2 regions of the Janthinobacterium sp. GW822-FHT07H10 genome follow, and region 1 is predicted to be linked to the other one. Evidence: predicted binding sites of a transcription regulator. Region 1 holds the regulator's gene; the other holds the start of a gene.
The links. Region 1 encodes LexA, which represses DNA repair genes until DNA is damaged. Its sites were predicted from a motif close to ACTGTATNNNNATACAGT; they were not measured.

Region 2: recA (recombinase RecA) is a predicted target of LexA. The motif match lies at 4,493-4,510, and genes of this name have one in related genera.

What each region holds. Positions count from the first base shown of each region.
Region 1 is NZ_JBXAKS010000008.1:190,887-198,174, forward strand. Features, by position in the region: gene purF (amidophosphoribosyltransferase) at 1-1,524, shown strand; gene AC1RDJ_RS19065 (cystathionine gamma-synthase family protein) at 1,594-2,835, shown strand; gene lexA (transcriptional repressor LexA) at 2,921-3,556, opposite strand; gene AC1RDJ_RS19075 (zinc dependent phospholipase C family protein) at 3,807-6,128, shown strand; gene rpsF (30S ribosomal protein S6) at 6,263-6,649, shown strand; gene priB (primosomal replication protein N) at 6,670-6,978, shown strand; gene rpsR (30S ribosomal protein S18) at 6,994-7,284, shown strand.
Region 2 is NZ_JBXAKS010000001.1:228,757-236,044, forward strand. Features, by position in the region: gene AC1RDJ_RS01045 (sodium:solute symporter family protein) at 1-1,785, opposite strand, end outside; gene AC1RDJ_RS01050 (DUF4212 domain-containing protein) at 1,782-2,096, opposite strand; gene AC1RDJ_RS01055 (sensor histidine kinase) at 2,089-3,627, opposite strand; gene AC1RDJ_RS01060 (response regulator) at 3,624-4,358, opposite strand; gene recA (recombinase RecA) at 4,561-5,667, shown strand; gene recX (recombination regulator RecX) at 5,922-6,377, shown strand; gene AC1RDJ_RS01075 (DUF2889 domain-containing protein) at 6,782-7,288, shown strand, end outside.

The sequences.
Region 1 (7,288 bases):
ATGTGTGGCATCGTCGGCGTCGTTTCCCATCAACCTGTCAATCAATTGCTCTATGACGCATTGTTGCTCTTGCAACATCGCGGCCAGGACGCGGCAGGGATTGCGACCAATCACAGCAGTATGTTTTCCATGCACAAGGCCAACGGCCTCGTACGTGACGTCTTCCGTACGCGCAACATGCGTTCGCTGCAAGGCACAACGGGCATCGGCCACTGTCGCTACCCGACGGCCGGTTCGTCGAGCGAAGAGGAAGCACAGCCGTTTTATGTGAATGCGCCGTTCGGCATCACGCTGGCGCACAATGGCAACCTGACCAACTGGGAACAGTTGAAACAGGAAATGTTCAAGAACGACCGCCGCCACATCAATACCGATTCCGACTCGGAAGTGCTGCTCAACGTGCTCGCGCATGAAATCCAGGAAGCGACGACGGGCCTGAACCTGGACCCGGACGCCATCTTCAAGGCCGTGACCGTGCTGAACCGTCGCGTCAAGGGTGGCTACGCTGCCGTGGCGCAGATCGCCGGCGTGGGCTTGCTGGCCTTCCGCGACCCGCACGGCATCCGTCCGCTGTGCCTGGGCATCAATGAAACGGAGCAGGGCGCCGAATACCTGATCGCGTCCGAATCCGTGGCCCTGGAAGGCATGGGCTTCCGCTTCGTGCGCGACATCGGCCCCGGCGAAGCCGTCTTCATCGATGCCGACAAGCAATTGCACAGCCGCCAGTGCGCCGACAACGCCAGCCTGAACCCGTGCGTGTTCGAGTTCGTCTACCTGGCCCGTCCCGATTCCGTCATCGACGGCGCCTCCGTGTACGCCACGCGCCTGAAAATGGGCGAATACCTGGCCGAAAAGATCCGCACCGAATTGCCCGGCGTGCATATCGACGTGGTCATGCCGATCCCCGATTCCTCGCGTCCGGCCGCCATCCAGCTGGCCATGGCGCTGAACATCGAGTACCGCGAAGGCTTCATCAAGAACCGCTACATCGGCCGCACCTTCATCATGCCGGGCCAGGCGGCGCGCAAGAAATCCGTGCGCCAGAAGCTCAACGCGATCCCGTCCGAGTTCAAGGACAAGGTCGTGCTGCTGGTCGACGATTCCATCGTGCGCGGCACCACCAGCCGTGAAATCGTGCAGATGGCGCGCGAAGCGGGCGCGACGAAAGTCATCTTCGCCTCGGCCGCGCCTCCGGTGATTTACCCGAACGTGTACGGCATCGACATGCCGACGCGCGACGAGCTGATCGCCTATGGCCGCACGACGGAAGAAGTGTGCCGCGAAATCACGGCCGATTACCTGGTGTACCAGGATATCGGTGCGCTGAAGCAGGCGATTGCCGACGTCAACCCGGCCCTGACCAGTTTCGAGGCGTCGTGCTTCGATGGCGTGTACGTGACGGGCGACGTGTCGCAGGAATACCTGGACCGCCTGGAGTACGCGCGCCACCATCCGAAGGCGGCAGCGCCCGAGGATACGCCACGTTCCCAGCTGAACCTGAACCTGGCGACGACGGAAGCATAATCGTCCAGCCCGGCCTGCGCCGGGCTTTTTTTTGTCTGACTTTTTCACTGCCTTGCGCACCACCCGACCATGAGCGACAACAAGACTTACGGCTTTACCACCACCATCCTGCATAACGACCGTCGCAAGGGCATCGAACACGGTTCGCTGCACAAGCCCGTGCACACGTCCGTCGCGTTCGGCTACGGCGATGCGCGCCAGCTCGCTTCCGTGTTCCAGGGCAAGGAGCCCGGCTTCCGCTACGGCCGCCAGGGCAATCCGACCGTTTCCGCGCTGGAAGACAAGGTCAACAAGATGGAAGACGGCGTGGCCACGCTGTGCTTCGCCACCGGCATGGGCGCCATCGGCGCCGTCGTGCAGGCGCTGCTGCGCGCGGGCGACCACGTCGTGTCGTCGGCTTTTCTATTCGGCAACACCAACAGCCTGTGGCAGACGGTGACGGGGCAGGGCATGGCCGTGTCGTTCGTCGACGCCACCGATGTGGCCAACGTGGCGGCCGCCATCACGCCGGCCACGCGCATCGTGTTTGTCGAAACCATCGCCAATCCGCGCACGCAGATCGCCGACCTGGCGAAGATCGGCGAGTTGTGCCGCGAAAAAGGCATCCTGTATATCGTCGACAACACCATGACGACGCCGTATTTGTTCCGCCCGAAAGCCGTGGGCGCGGGCCTGGTGGTCAATGCGCTGACCAAGTCCATCGGCGGCCACGGCAATGCACTGGGCGGCAGCTTGACGGACACGGGCGTGTTCGACTGGACGCAATATCCGAACATCTTTGACAATTATAAAAAGGCGGCGCCGGCCCAGTGGGGCATCGCGCAAATCCGCGCCAAGGCCTTGCGCGACTTCGGCGCCTCGCTGGGACCGGAAGCGGCGCACCATATCGCCGTCGGCGCGGAAACCATGGCCCTGCGCATGGACCGTACCTGCTCCAACGCCCTGGCGCTGGCGACCATGCTGCAGGCGGATCCACGCGTGGCTGCCGTGCATTATCCGGGCTTGGCCTCGCATCCGCAGCACGCGCTGGCAACGGACTTGTTCCGCAGCTATGGCTCCCTGTTCAGCTTTGAGTTGAAAGACGGCATCGACTGCTTCGATTTCCTCAATCGCCTGAACCTGGCTATCCCGGCCAGCAACCTCGGTGACACGCGCACCCTCGTCATTCCCGTTGCCCACACGATCTTTTACGAGATGGGCGCCGAGCGCCGCGCCAGCATGGGCATCGCCGAATCGCTGATCCGCGTCTCCGTCGGCATCGAGGACGAGGCGGACCTGCTCGAGGATTTCCGTAATGCGCTGGAGGCATAAAACGCCCGGGCGATAAAAAAGGGCCGCAACAGCATGACTGTTGCGGCCCTTTTTGCGTTTTACGTGCGACAGCTGCCAGGAAAAATCAATGCCAGCTGCGCATCAAGCCAACTGCCAGCCCTTCCAGGGCGAATTCGTCTTCCGGCGACACGGTAATGACCTTGAAATCGGGGTTTTCCGGCAGCAGTTCGATGACGGAGCCCGTCTTCTTGTAGCGCTTGACGGTGACTTCGTCGCCGATGCGGGCGACGACGATCTGGCCATTCTTGGCGCTGTCGACCTTCTTGACTGCCAACAAGTCGCCATCCATGATGCCGGCGTCGCGCATGGACCAGCCGCGCACCTTCAGCAGGAAGTCGGGCTTGGCCGAGAACAGGGCAGGGTCGACGTTGTAGCTCGCTTCCAGGTTTTCCTGTGCCAGGATGGGCGAACCGGCCGCCACGCGGCCGATCAGCGGTAGCGACATCAGCAGCGCTGCCGGCACCTTCGATGGCAGCGTTTCGGCCGCCGCGCCGATCAGGCGGATGCCGCGCGACGTGCCTGGCGAAATCTCGATCGCGCCCTTGCGGGCCAGGGCCTGCAAATGCTCTTCGGCCGCATTGGCCGATTTAAAACCCAATTCATTGGCAATCTCGGCGCGGGTGGGAGGAAAGCCCGTATTTTCAATCGCGTCCTTGATCAGGTTCAGGATTTGTTCTTGTCGTGCTGTCAGCTTGATCATGAGCGGTGGGTGCATACTAAAATGCTGTCTATATGAACAGTCTGTATTTTTGTACAGTATCGCCGACTATGCAAGCCCAATTTCACCATTTCGCAAAATAATTCAACGATCGGCTTGTTCCTGGCGCGATCACTTCAATTTATTGCCAATTTGCAATTTTCTCTGCTAGTATGCGCATGATATTTTTTTGGCAATGTGGCATCCGGGCCATGTGTGCCTCTCTTCATCCGTAAAACTATAAAAGGATTCCATGATCGACCGATGTGGTAAGCGTTTCACCTTGCTGGCTGGCTTGCTGGGCATCTTGTTTGCCGGGAATGCGTGCGCCTTTACCCTGGGCACGCATGTCTGGGTGGGGCAGCAGGTCATCAACGATCTGGCGGACGATGGCAAGATCACTATTGTATTGCAGGGAAAGCCCGTCACCCTCGAAGTGCCCGCGCATGTGCGCAGCGCCATCCTGGCGAACCAGACGGAGTTCTTGCTGGGGAATATAGGTCCCGACTCGGCGCCGGACATTCTCGTCGGGCAAACCATCGTCCATCCCGGCATCGAAGACGGCTGGAAGACCAACGACTGGCTGCGCTTCCTGCTCAACAGCGCCAGGGGCAACGCCGCGGGCACGGCATACGCCTATGGCTACCTGGGGCATGCCTCGGCCGACATGTTCGCCCATACGTATGTCAATCAGTATGCGGGAGACATCTTTGACCTGGCCGATGAAACGCTGGTGGAGCAGCGGCATATTGCGCTCGAGGGCTTTATCGGGAGGCTGACGCCGCCGTTGCGCGACCACACGGGCAGGCAGCTTGGCGCCGTGCGCGCCTTGATCAAGCCCAGCGATGCATTCGGCACGTTTGTGCGCGACACGCTGGTGCTCAACGATACGGTGCAGGAGCAATACAGCCGCGGCAAGTATGGACGGCATTTGGCGGCCTACCATGCCTACCGCAAATCCATCGACGCGATGGTGGTCAATCCTGCTTGGAACCAGCTCGACGTCGCGGTCGTGCGGCTGTTTGCGTCGAACTGGGGCGTGGCGCTGTCGTCGAACGACGCGCAAAAGATCATCGACAAGGCCAATGTCATCATCCCCAAGGTACAGGCGGGCGAGGACCGCATCCAGTCCCTGGCAAACGATCTGGTCAATGCCACGCAGCATCTTGACGATGCCCTGTTCAGCGGCGTGAAGAAGGCCACGCAGACCGTGTTCAGTGTCGAGCAGGAGATACTCCAGCTGCACCTGCAGATTTCCAGCAAGGAAAGCGAGTTGCGCCGCAAGGCAAGTTGCCCGAAAAAATGGCAGGATCCGTTCGGCTATCATGCATGTCAAAAGGCAAACGATGTGATCGACTCCATCAATGGCTCGGTCAATGCGGCCCTGGGCTCGCTCAATGGCAAGCTGGCGGCCAAGCGGCAGCAGCTGTTGCAGGCCAGCATCGCCGTGCGCGATGCTGCGGTGGCATCGCAAAAGCTGGTGCAGATCGTCAGCAATGCCGCCATTGATTTCAGCCAGCGCATGGGGCAGAACACGTCGCCGATCAAGGGGCCGCTGATGGGCTGGCGCAATGATGTCGATGTTGCCATGCGCGAATATGTGAAGGCGACGAGCCAGTCATTGCTCAATTCCACGGACCGGGCGGCCAGCGCGACCGAGCCGTTGTCGCGCTGGTTCGATTGCTATCACATGAGTATTCTCGGTGTGGCGCAGGAGCTGTCCGGGTGCGAGCTGCGCGACGGCGCCAGGAATGTGGTCTGGGCGGTGGACCGGGCGCTCAAGCTGGCCGAGGACCTGGCGTTTGCCGGGGACCTGCTCGGCTTGCCGACGCCTTCCGAGATCCGCGCCTGGCGCGACGAGCAGATTGCCAGCGCCAAGGACCGCCTGGTGGCGGAAATCTTCGACCGCCTGCTGCCGCGCGAATTGCAGGATATCCTGGCGCTGTTCAGCAAGGACATGGACGATGCCGCCCTGAACGACTATTTCAGCCGCCCCGAGCGCCATAATGACAAGAATCTGCTGATGATTCCCGACCTTGCCGCGCGCGTGCGCGCCGAGATGCGCGTGACGGACGGCGCCTTCGATCCGCAGCGATATGCGGTGGCCTATAACGCCGTCGTGCTGGCCAAGCTGTCGCTGCTCGATACGGCGGGTTTGGTGGCGTTGGGGCAACTCGCTGGGGCGGCGCCGGAAGCGGGGCGCTCCGTGTTTGCGCAGACCGATAACGTCATCGCCGACGCCATCGCCAGCATCGACGGCAATCACCAGTGGATGGCCGTGCCGCCGCCGCGTCCGAACGCCGTGGGCGCGCCGTATGCGCAGCCGGCGTCCTACGCCGCCGCGGCCGGTTTCGTGCCATGGCGTCCCGCCGTGCGCGGCGCGCTGTTCCGCGGCTTGTTCAAGGGGCCGCTGTCGTCCGGTATCGACGTGGCTGGCGAGCTGGGCTTCCCGACATTGTTGCCAAGTGACTATCCTTACCGCCCTTGCAGCGGATATCCGTTCCCGGACAGCGCTGCGGACCAGGCTTGCCAGGGCATCAAGATCGTGCCCGTGCTGCAGTTGTTGCTGGACTAGCGGCCAGGCCCCCGCGCCAGCATGCGCGGGGGCTTGATCGTTGGCGTAAAACCGGCTATACTCTCCGGCTGACCTTCCCACACCTGTCTTGACGCCGGGGTGGGCGATTATCAATCCGACCTGAAGGAGTTTGCATGCGTCATTATGAAATAGTCTTTATCGTCCATCCGGACCAAAGCGAGCAAGTGCCCGCGATGATCGAACGCTACAAAGCCAGCGTAACCACCCGCGGCGGTTCGGTTCACCGCGTGGAAGATTGGGGCCGCCGTCAAATGGCTTACTCGATCCAAAAGCTGCCTAAAGCACACTACATCTGCCTGAACATCGAATGCGACAACGAGACCCTGGTCGAGTTGGAAACAGCATTCAAATTCAATGATGCCGTGTTGCGTCACCTGACCGTTAAAATGAAGAAAGCTGAAACAGCTCCTTCGCCGATGATGAAATCGGTACAACGCGAAGACGCGGCCAAAAGCCACCGCACCGAAGCACCAGCAGCCGCTCCAGCCGCAGCAGCTTAATTCTTGACCAGGATCGTGCGCTGAACCAGCTACAAGTAACCGCCATCATTGCCGAGCGCGAAATATTGCGCTATACCCCGGCAGGGCTGCCGATTGTGAATGCAGTATTGCAGCACAGTTCGCAGCAGATGGAAGCAGGAATTGCCCGTTTGACCGAGTTTGATGTTGCCGCGCTTGCCGCTGGCGAAATCTCAGGCCGGTTCAGCCAGGCAAGCTTGGGCGGGGTATATCAGTTCACGGGTTTCCTGGCCAGGAAAAGCCGCAACAGCAAGAGTTTGGTGTTTCACATCATTGATTTTAGTGCAGTCACCCCGACTAGCGCATTTTAGATACAGGAGCCTGACATGGCATTCGGTAAAAAGTTCGACAAAAATAAGCTCAAGCTTAAAGAAAAACGCAAACAGCAAAACCCTTTGTTCAAACGTAAGAAGTTCTGCCGCTTCACGGCAGCTCACGTTGAGCAAGTCGACTACAAAGACGTCGACACGCTGAAAGACTTCGTCCAGGAAAACGGCAAGATCATGCCAGCACGCCTGACCGGTACCAAAGCGCACTACCAGCGCCAAGTCGACACCGCAATCAAGCGCGCCCGCTTCCTCGCGCTGCTGCCATACACCGATCTGCACCACGCTTAATCGG
Region 2 (7,288 bases), on a different contig from region 1:
CAGCACGAGGGGCGGGAACAGGGTCGAGGCGGCCAGCGAGAAGGCCACGCCCACCAGCGACAGGATGTCGGCCGGTTTTTGCGAGGCCGCGTAGGCGGCGATGAAGGCCACGGCCAGCAGCAGCAGTTTCGAGATCGTCACGCGCTTCTGCGTCGATGCGGTGGGATCGACCACCTTGTAATAGATGTCGTGCGACAGGGCGTTGGAGATGGCCAGCAGCAAGCCGTCCGCCGTCGACAGGGCGGCGGCCAGGCCGCCCGCCGCCACCAGGCCGGATATCACGTAGGGCAGGCCGGCGATCTCGGGCGTGGCCAGCACCAGCACGTCGGCGTCGATGGAAATTTCCGCCAGTTGCACGATGCCGTCGCGGTTGACGTCGACGATGCTGATCAGGGGGCTGAGCTTGTCCACGTTGGCCCAGTACGATACCCATGTGGGCAGGTTCGCGTATTGCGTGCCCACTAGCGCCGAGTAAATGTCGTACTTGACCAGCACGGCCAGCGCAGGAATCGTGAGATAGATCAACAAGATGAAGAACAGGGTCCAGAACACGGAGACGCGCGTTTCGTGCACGGAGGGCGTGGTGTACGATCGCATCAGGATATGGGGCAGGGCGGCCGTGCCCAGCATCATGCAAAACACGAGGGCGAGGAAATTGTTGCGCTTGATGTCGGATTGCGCGCGGTCCGGCGCGGGAAACGGCAGCGCGTGCGGCGTGATCGGCTCGGCGCGCTTCTGGTTGTGCGCTTGCGCCGTTTGCCACAGCGCGCGCGCTTCATCGGGACTTTTCGGATAGGCGATCAGGCTGCGTTCCGCGTTGCGGATATCGAACAGTGAGGCATTGCGCTGGCGCAAATTGTCGAGCTGGCGCTGGGCGGCCAGGTGGCCTTGTTCCCAGGAACCGGGCAAGCCGTCGATGCGCGCCTGGTAGCTGATGGCGCGCTGGCGGAAGATGGCGCGCACCTCGTTTTCCTTCGGATCGGCCTCCAGCACGTGCTCGCGCGCGCTCAGTTGTGGCAGCACCTTGCCATACGCGATCTGCGGCACGGGATTGTCCGCATGCTTGACGGACAGCCACATGGCGGGGATCAGGAAGGCGACGAGGATGATGATGTATTGCGCCACCTGCGTCCAGGTGATGGCGCGCATGCCGCCGAGAAAGGAGCACACGAGGATGCTGGCCAGGCCCAGAAAGATGCCGACGGAAAAATCCACGCCCGTGAAGCGCGAGGCGATCAGGCCGACGGCGTAGATTTGCGCCACCACATACGTAAACGACACGATGATGGTGGCGGCCACGGCCACCACGCGCACGGCGGCGCCACGCCCGTCCGCGCCGCTGCCGTAGCGGGCAGCGAGGAAATCGGGGATCGTGTACTGGCCGAACTTGCGCAGGTAGGGCGCGATCAGCAGCGCTACCAGGCAATAGCCGCCCGTCCAGCCCATGATGAAGGCCAGGCCATCGAAGCCGTTCAGGTACAGGCCGCCCGCCAGGCTGATGAAGCTGGCGGCCGAGATCCAGTCGGCGGCCGTCGCCATGCCGTTGAACATGGCCGGCACCCTGCGCCCCGCCACATAGTATTCCGTGACGTTCGAGGTGCGGCTGATGACGCCGATGGTGGCATACAGGCTGATGGTGGCGAACATGAACAGGTAGCCGATCCAGACGCGCGGCATGCCTTCCTGCTCCAGCACCGTCAGGGCCAGCAGGAAGGCGGCGAAGCCGCCGGCAAACAGCAGGTAGTAGCGGCACAGCCGGCCAAAGAAGGTGCGCTGGCCGCTCATGCTTGCTCGCTGGCATGGAAGGCCCGGTCCAGGCGGCGCATGCGCCAGGCATACACGGCGATGATGGCCAGGTACACGAGCGAGGCGCCCTGGGCCGCCATATAGAAGGGCAGCGGCCAGCCGAACAGATTCAGATGCAGCAGTTCGCGCGCATAAAACACGGTCAGAAAGCCTGTCAGCAGCCAGATGAGCAGCAAGACGGCCGTCAGGCGCCGCGTCCTGAGCCAGTGCGCATCGAGGCGCTGCTGCAACTCGGGACTGGGCGCGCGCGACGGCCGCGCCGGCGCGGCAGGGGGAACCGGCTTATCCATATGTGATGTCATCCTCTTCGGGCGCGTCCGGCAGCAGCAGGGCTATGCATAGGCGCAACAGCGTGCCCGGCAGCTTGGGCGACTGCGCACGCGGATTATTGAAAATGTCGACTTCGGCGCCGTGCTGCTGGGCGATTTCGCGCACGATGGCCAGGCCCAGGCCACTGCCGTCGGCATTGCTGCCGAGAATGCGATAAAAGCGTTCGAACACGTGCGCCCGCTCGGCTGGCGGAATGCCGGGGCCCGTATCCTCCACTTCCAGGATGGCCAGCTCGAGGGTGCTGCGCACGCGCACCGTGACGCTGCCGCCGGCAGGCGTGTAGCGCAGGGCGTTGTCGATCAGGTTGCTCAGCAGTTCGCGCAGCATGATGGCATTGCCGGAAATTATGATCGGGTACGCTGCCTGCTCGAAGCCCAGGTCGATATGCTGGGCAAACGAGGCTTGCACCCAGTCCTGCACCACGCCGCGCGCCAGTTCGCTCAGTTCGATCGGTTCAAAGGCCGTGCCCGCCTGCGGCTGGTTTTCCGCGCGCGCCAGGGCCAGCAGCTGGTTCACCAGCCGCGTGGCCGCCTCCGAACTCTTGGCCAGCTGCAACAGCGAGCGGTGGATCTCGTCGTGGTCGGTCTGGCGCAAGGCCAGTTCGGATTGCATGCGCATGCCGGCCAGCGGTGTCTTCATCTGGTGCGCCGCGTCGGCGATGAAGCGCTTCTGCATGTCGATCGACAGCGACAGACGCGCCAGCATGTCGTTGAGCGAACCGACCAGTGGCGTGATTTCCTCGGGCACCTGGCCCGATTCGATCGGCGATAAATCGTCCGGCGGCCGCGCGCGTATGCGTTCCTGCAACTGCGCCAGCGGCGACAGGCCGCGCGCCAGGGCAAACCAGACCAGGGCCAGGATCACGGGCAGGATGATGAACTGCGGCAAGATCACGCCCTTGATGATTTCGTTTGCCAGCTGCGCGCGCTTTTCCAGGGTTTCGCCCACTTGCACCAGGGCGCGGCGCGGCTCGTCGTCGGTGCTGGCCGGCATGTCGAGATAGGTAAAGGCCACGCGCACGGGCGTGCCATGGATGGTGTCATTGCGAAACAGCACGGTGCCGCTGCGGTATTTGTCGGGGTCCTGCGGCGGCGGCAAGTCGCGGTCGCCGTCGAGGTATTCGCCGCGCTCGCCCAGCACCAGGTAATACAGGGTGTCGACATCGTCGCCGCGCAGGAAGTCGCGGCCCGTGTTGCTGGCGTTCTTGTCCGGCTGGCGGCGCAGCATGGCGCCATCGGCCTGCTTGACCTGCTGCGTCAGCACGGTGACGCTGTCTTCCAGCGCATGGTCGAACGGTTGATTCGCGATGCTCTTGGCCACCAGGTAGGTGATGGCGATGCTCATCGGCCACAGCAGCAGCAAGGGCGCCAGCATCCAGTCGAGAATTTCGCCGAACAGCGAATGCTCGATGGTGTCATCCTGTTCCGTGGTGGGCGGCTCGAACCAGTCGTCGTCCGCCGCCTCGTCCGCGGGCGCCTCGCGCGCCTTCACTTGGTGGCGGGACCGCTGGCAGGGGCGGCCGCCTCGCCCGCTTCGGCTTGCAGGCGCGCCGCTTCCGAATATTTTTCCAGGCAATAGCCGAGGCCGCGCACGGTGGCGATGCGCACGCCGCCCACTTCGATCTTCTTGCGCAGCCGGTGCACATACACTTCGATGGCGTTGTTCGACACCTCTTCTCCCCATTCGCACAGGTGGTCGACCAGCTGCTCTTTGGAAACGAGACGGCCCGTACGGCCCAGCAGGATTTCCAGCAAGCCCAGTTCGCGCGCCGACAGGTCGAGCATCTGGTCGTTGATGTAGGCGCTGCGTCCCACCTGGTCATAGCTGAGCGGACCGTGCTTGATGATGGTGGCGCCGCCGCCCGCGCCGCGCCGGGTCAGGGCGCGCACTCTTGCCTCCAGTTCCGACAGGGCGAACGGCTTGGCCATATAATCGTCGGCGCCCAGGTCGAGGCCATTCACACGTTGCTCGATGGAATCGGCGGCCGTCAGGATCAGCACGGGCAGCAGCGAAGCGCGCGCGCGCAGGCGGCGCAGCACTTCCAGTCCCGACATCTTCGGCAAGCCGAGGTCGAGGATCAGCAAGTCGAATTCCTGGGTGGACAGGGCCGTATCGGCTTCCTGTCCGTTCTTCACGTAATCGATGGCATAGCCGGACTGGCGCAGCGAACGGGTCAGCCCGTCAGCCAGCACGCTGTCATCTTCGGCAAGTAAAATACGCATGGTCAGGCTTCCTCGGCTTGCGACGGTAGAAGCTTGTATTGTGTTTCATTTTCCGCAAGGTGGCGAGTTTTTGTGAAAAACAAGGCTTGTATTGATCTGTTTCAAAACAAATCCACGTTCCGCTTGCATTGATCACTGTTTTTTTATACAGTAGTGTCTGTAACGAATTTAACCCACGCGCTCACCCAGGCTGAAAGAACATATGGACGATAAAAAAGCTGTAGTACCCGCATCGGAAAAAGCCAAGGCGCTCGCCGCCGCACTGGCGCAGATCGAGAAGCAGTTTGGCAAAGGTTCGGTCATGCGCATGGATGCCAGCGCACCGATCGAAGAAGTGCAAGTCGTGTCGACCGGTTCGCTCGGGCTGGATATCGCGCTGGGCGTCGGTGGCTTGCCGCGCGGCCGCGTGGTGGAAATCTACGGTCCGGAATCGTCGGGTAAAACCACCTTGACCCTGCAAACCATTGCAGAAATGCAAAAATTGGGCGGCACCTGCGCCTTTATCGATGCCGAGCACGCGCTCGACGTCGGCTATGCGCAAAAACTGGGTGTAAACCTGCATGAATTGCTGATCTCGCAACCGGATACGGGCGAGCAGGCGCTGGAAATCTGCGACGCCCTCGTGCGTTCGGGCAGCGTCGACCTGGTGGTCATCGACTCCGTGGCCGCACTGACGCCACGCGCCGAGATCGAAGGCGACATGGGCGATTCCCTGCCGGGCCTGCAAGCGCGTCTGATGTCGCAAGCGCTGCGTAAATTGACCGGTTCCATCAACCGCACGAACACCCTGGTCATCTTCATCAACCAGATCCGCATGAAGATCGGCGTGATGTTCGGCAGCCCGGAAACGACCACCGGCGGCAATGCGCTGAAATTCTACGCTTCCGTGCGCCTGGACATCCGCCGTACCGGCTCGATCAAGTCCGGCGATGAAGTGATCGGCAACGAAACCAAGGTCAAGGTCGTCAAGAACAAGATCGCGCCGCCATTCAAGGAAGCGCACTTCGACATCCTGTACGGCGCCGGCACCTCGCGCGAAGGCGAAATCCTCGACCTGGGTTCGGATGCCAAGATCGTGGAAAAATCCGGTTCGTGGTACAGCTATAACGGCGAACGCATCGGCCAGGGCAAGGACAACGCCCGCGCCTTCCTGCAAGAGCGTCCGGCACTGGCACGCGAGATCGAAAACAAGGTCCGCGCATCGCTGGGCGTACGTGAACTGCCGCCGCTGGCCGCTGAAAAGCCGGAAAAAGCGGATAAAGCCGCCGACAAGGCGGCCAAGGCTGCGGAAGCGAAAGCGGCCGAGTAAACAGGCAACTCAGCAGGCAATTTAGCCGGCAACTCAGCAGGAAAATTGGCCTGCAGGCCAGTTGCCGCGGCAGGGTCCGCTTTCGGGCTGGTCCTGCCGCAGCAGGATGGCGGCCCCTTGCGCCGCAAGCTTGCCGGGCAAAAGATCTACAATGAATGCCGCCTCGCGCCCGTGCGCCAGGCGGCATTTGTATTTTGGCGGTATGTTTGACGCTATATCTGTGGTGTTGATGTGATGGACGATAGGGTGGAATGATGGCAGCGGTACAGTTGAGCCTGAAGGGCAGGGCGCTACGCTTCCTGTCGATGCGTGAACACAGCCGCATGGAATTGCGGCGCAAGCTGCAGCGCCATGCGCAGGAAGGCGACGATGTGGAAGCCTTGCTCGACAGCCTGGAGCAGGCCAACTGGCTGTCGCAGGAACGTTTTTCCGAGTCGCTGATCCATCGCCGCTCGGCGCGCTTTGGCAACAGCCGCATCATGGCCGAGCTGCAAAGCCATGGCATCGGCGGCGAGGCGCTGCAAGAGCTCAAGGCCGGGCTGGCCGAAGGCGAGGTGGCGCGTGCCTGCGAGGTGTGGCGCCGCAAGTTTGGTGTAGTGGCGCAGGATGCCGAGCAGCGCAGCAAGCAGATGCGCTTCCTGATGCAGCGCGGTTTTTCCCAGCGCGCCGTGCAGGTGGCCTTGAAAGGCCTGGAGCCCGAGGACGACTAGCCGAACCGACGTGGTTCGCACGGCGCGCGCATCGCACCTTGCGGCGTCGCCCCCCGCTCCGGTCCGCCGCTCGCATGCTGACCGGCGGGCCGGTCTCCGCTGTGTTCCATCTGCAACAGTCACGGTCCTGTCTGTGCCGGCGCTGGCGGGCCGGTGCCGCCGCGTATCATTATCTTCCTGCCAATGCCGTTTGCCTTGCCCATCCGCTGGTCGGATGGCGGCGTATTGTTGCACTGCGCATCGTTCGTCGGGCCAGCCCAGCCGCCTGCCGGGGCGACGGGCCTGTTTGGCGCGGCGCATGGCGAGATCGGGCCATATCTATCATCACCATACGTGATAACAGCGTCAATTTCCATGTGAATTCTTTATGCTTTGAAATGTTTTTATCAAAGCAATGAAAAATTATGTTGCGGCGCAACCGGCGTCCAGTGTGCTACACTTTTAGGGTTTTTGCGGCGCCGCAGGTGCGGTTGCTGTTCGTAGAAGCTGCGAACGGCGTGCTTTATGCACATGGCTGCTTACTAAATTATGGCCGCGCAAGCGGCATCGGTCTTATGCCCCTGTCAACTCCCGTATCCCGGCGCGCCCTACGGCACTCCCGCGTTATCGACGTCCAAGCGTATCTGCGCGACGACGGCCTGTGGGATATTGACGCCCGTATCACCGATATCAAAAGCTATGACGCGACCCTGGCCTCCGGCCCCCGTCCCGCCGGCGCCCCCCTGCATGACCTCCATTTACGCATTACCGTCGATCGCGAACTGACCATTGTCGAGGCCGAAGCTGCCTCCGATGCCGTGCCGTATCCCGGTTTTTGCGATACCATCGGCCCCGCCTACAGGGCGCTGATCGGTCTGAATCTATTGAAGAATTTCCGCCGCGACTTGAAACAGCGCCTGGCGGGAATCGCC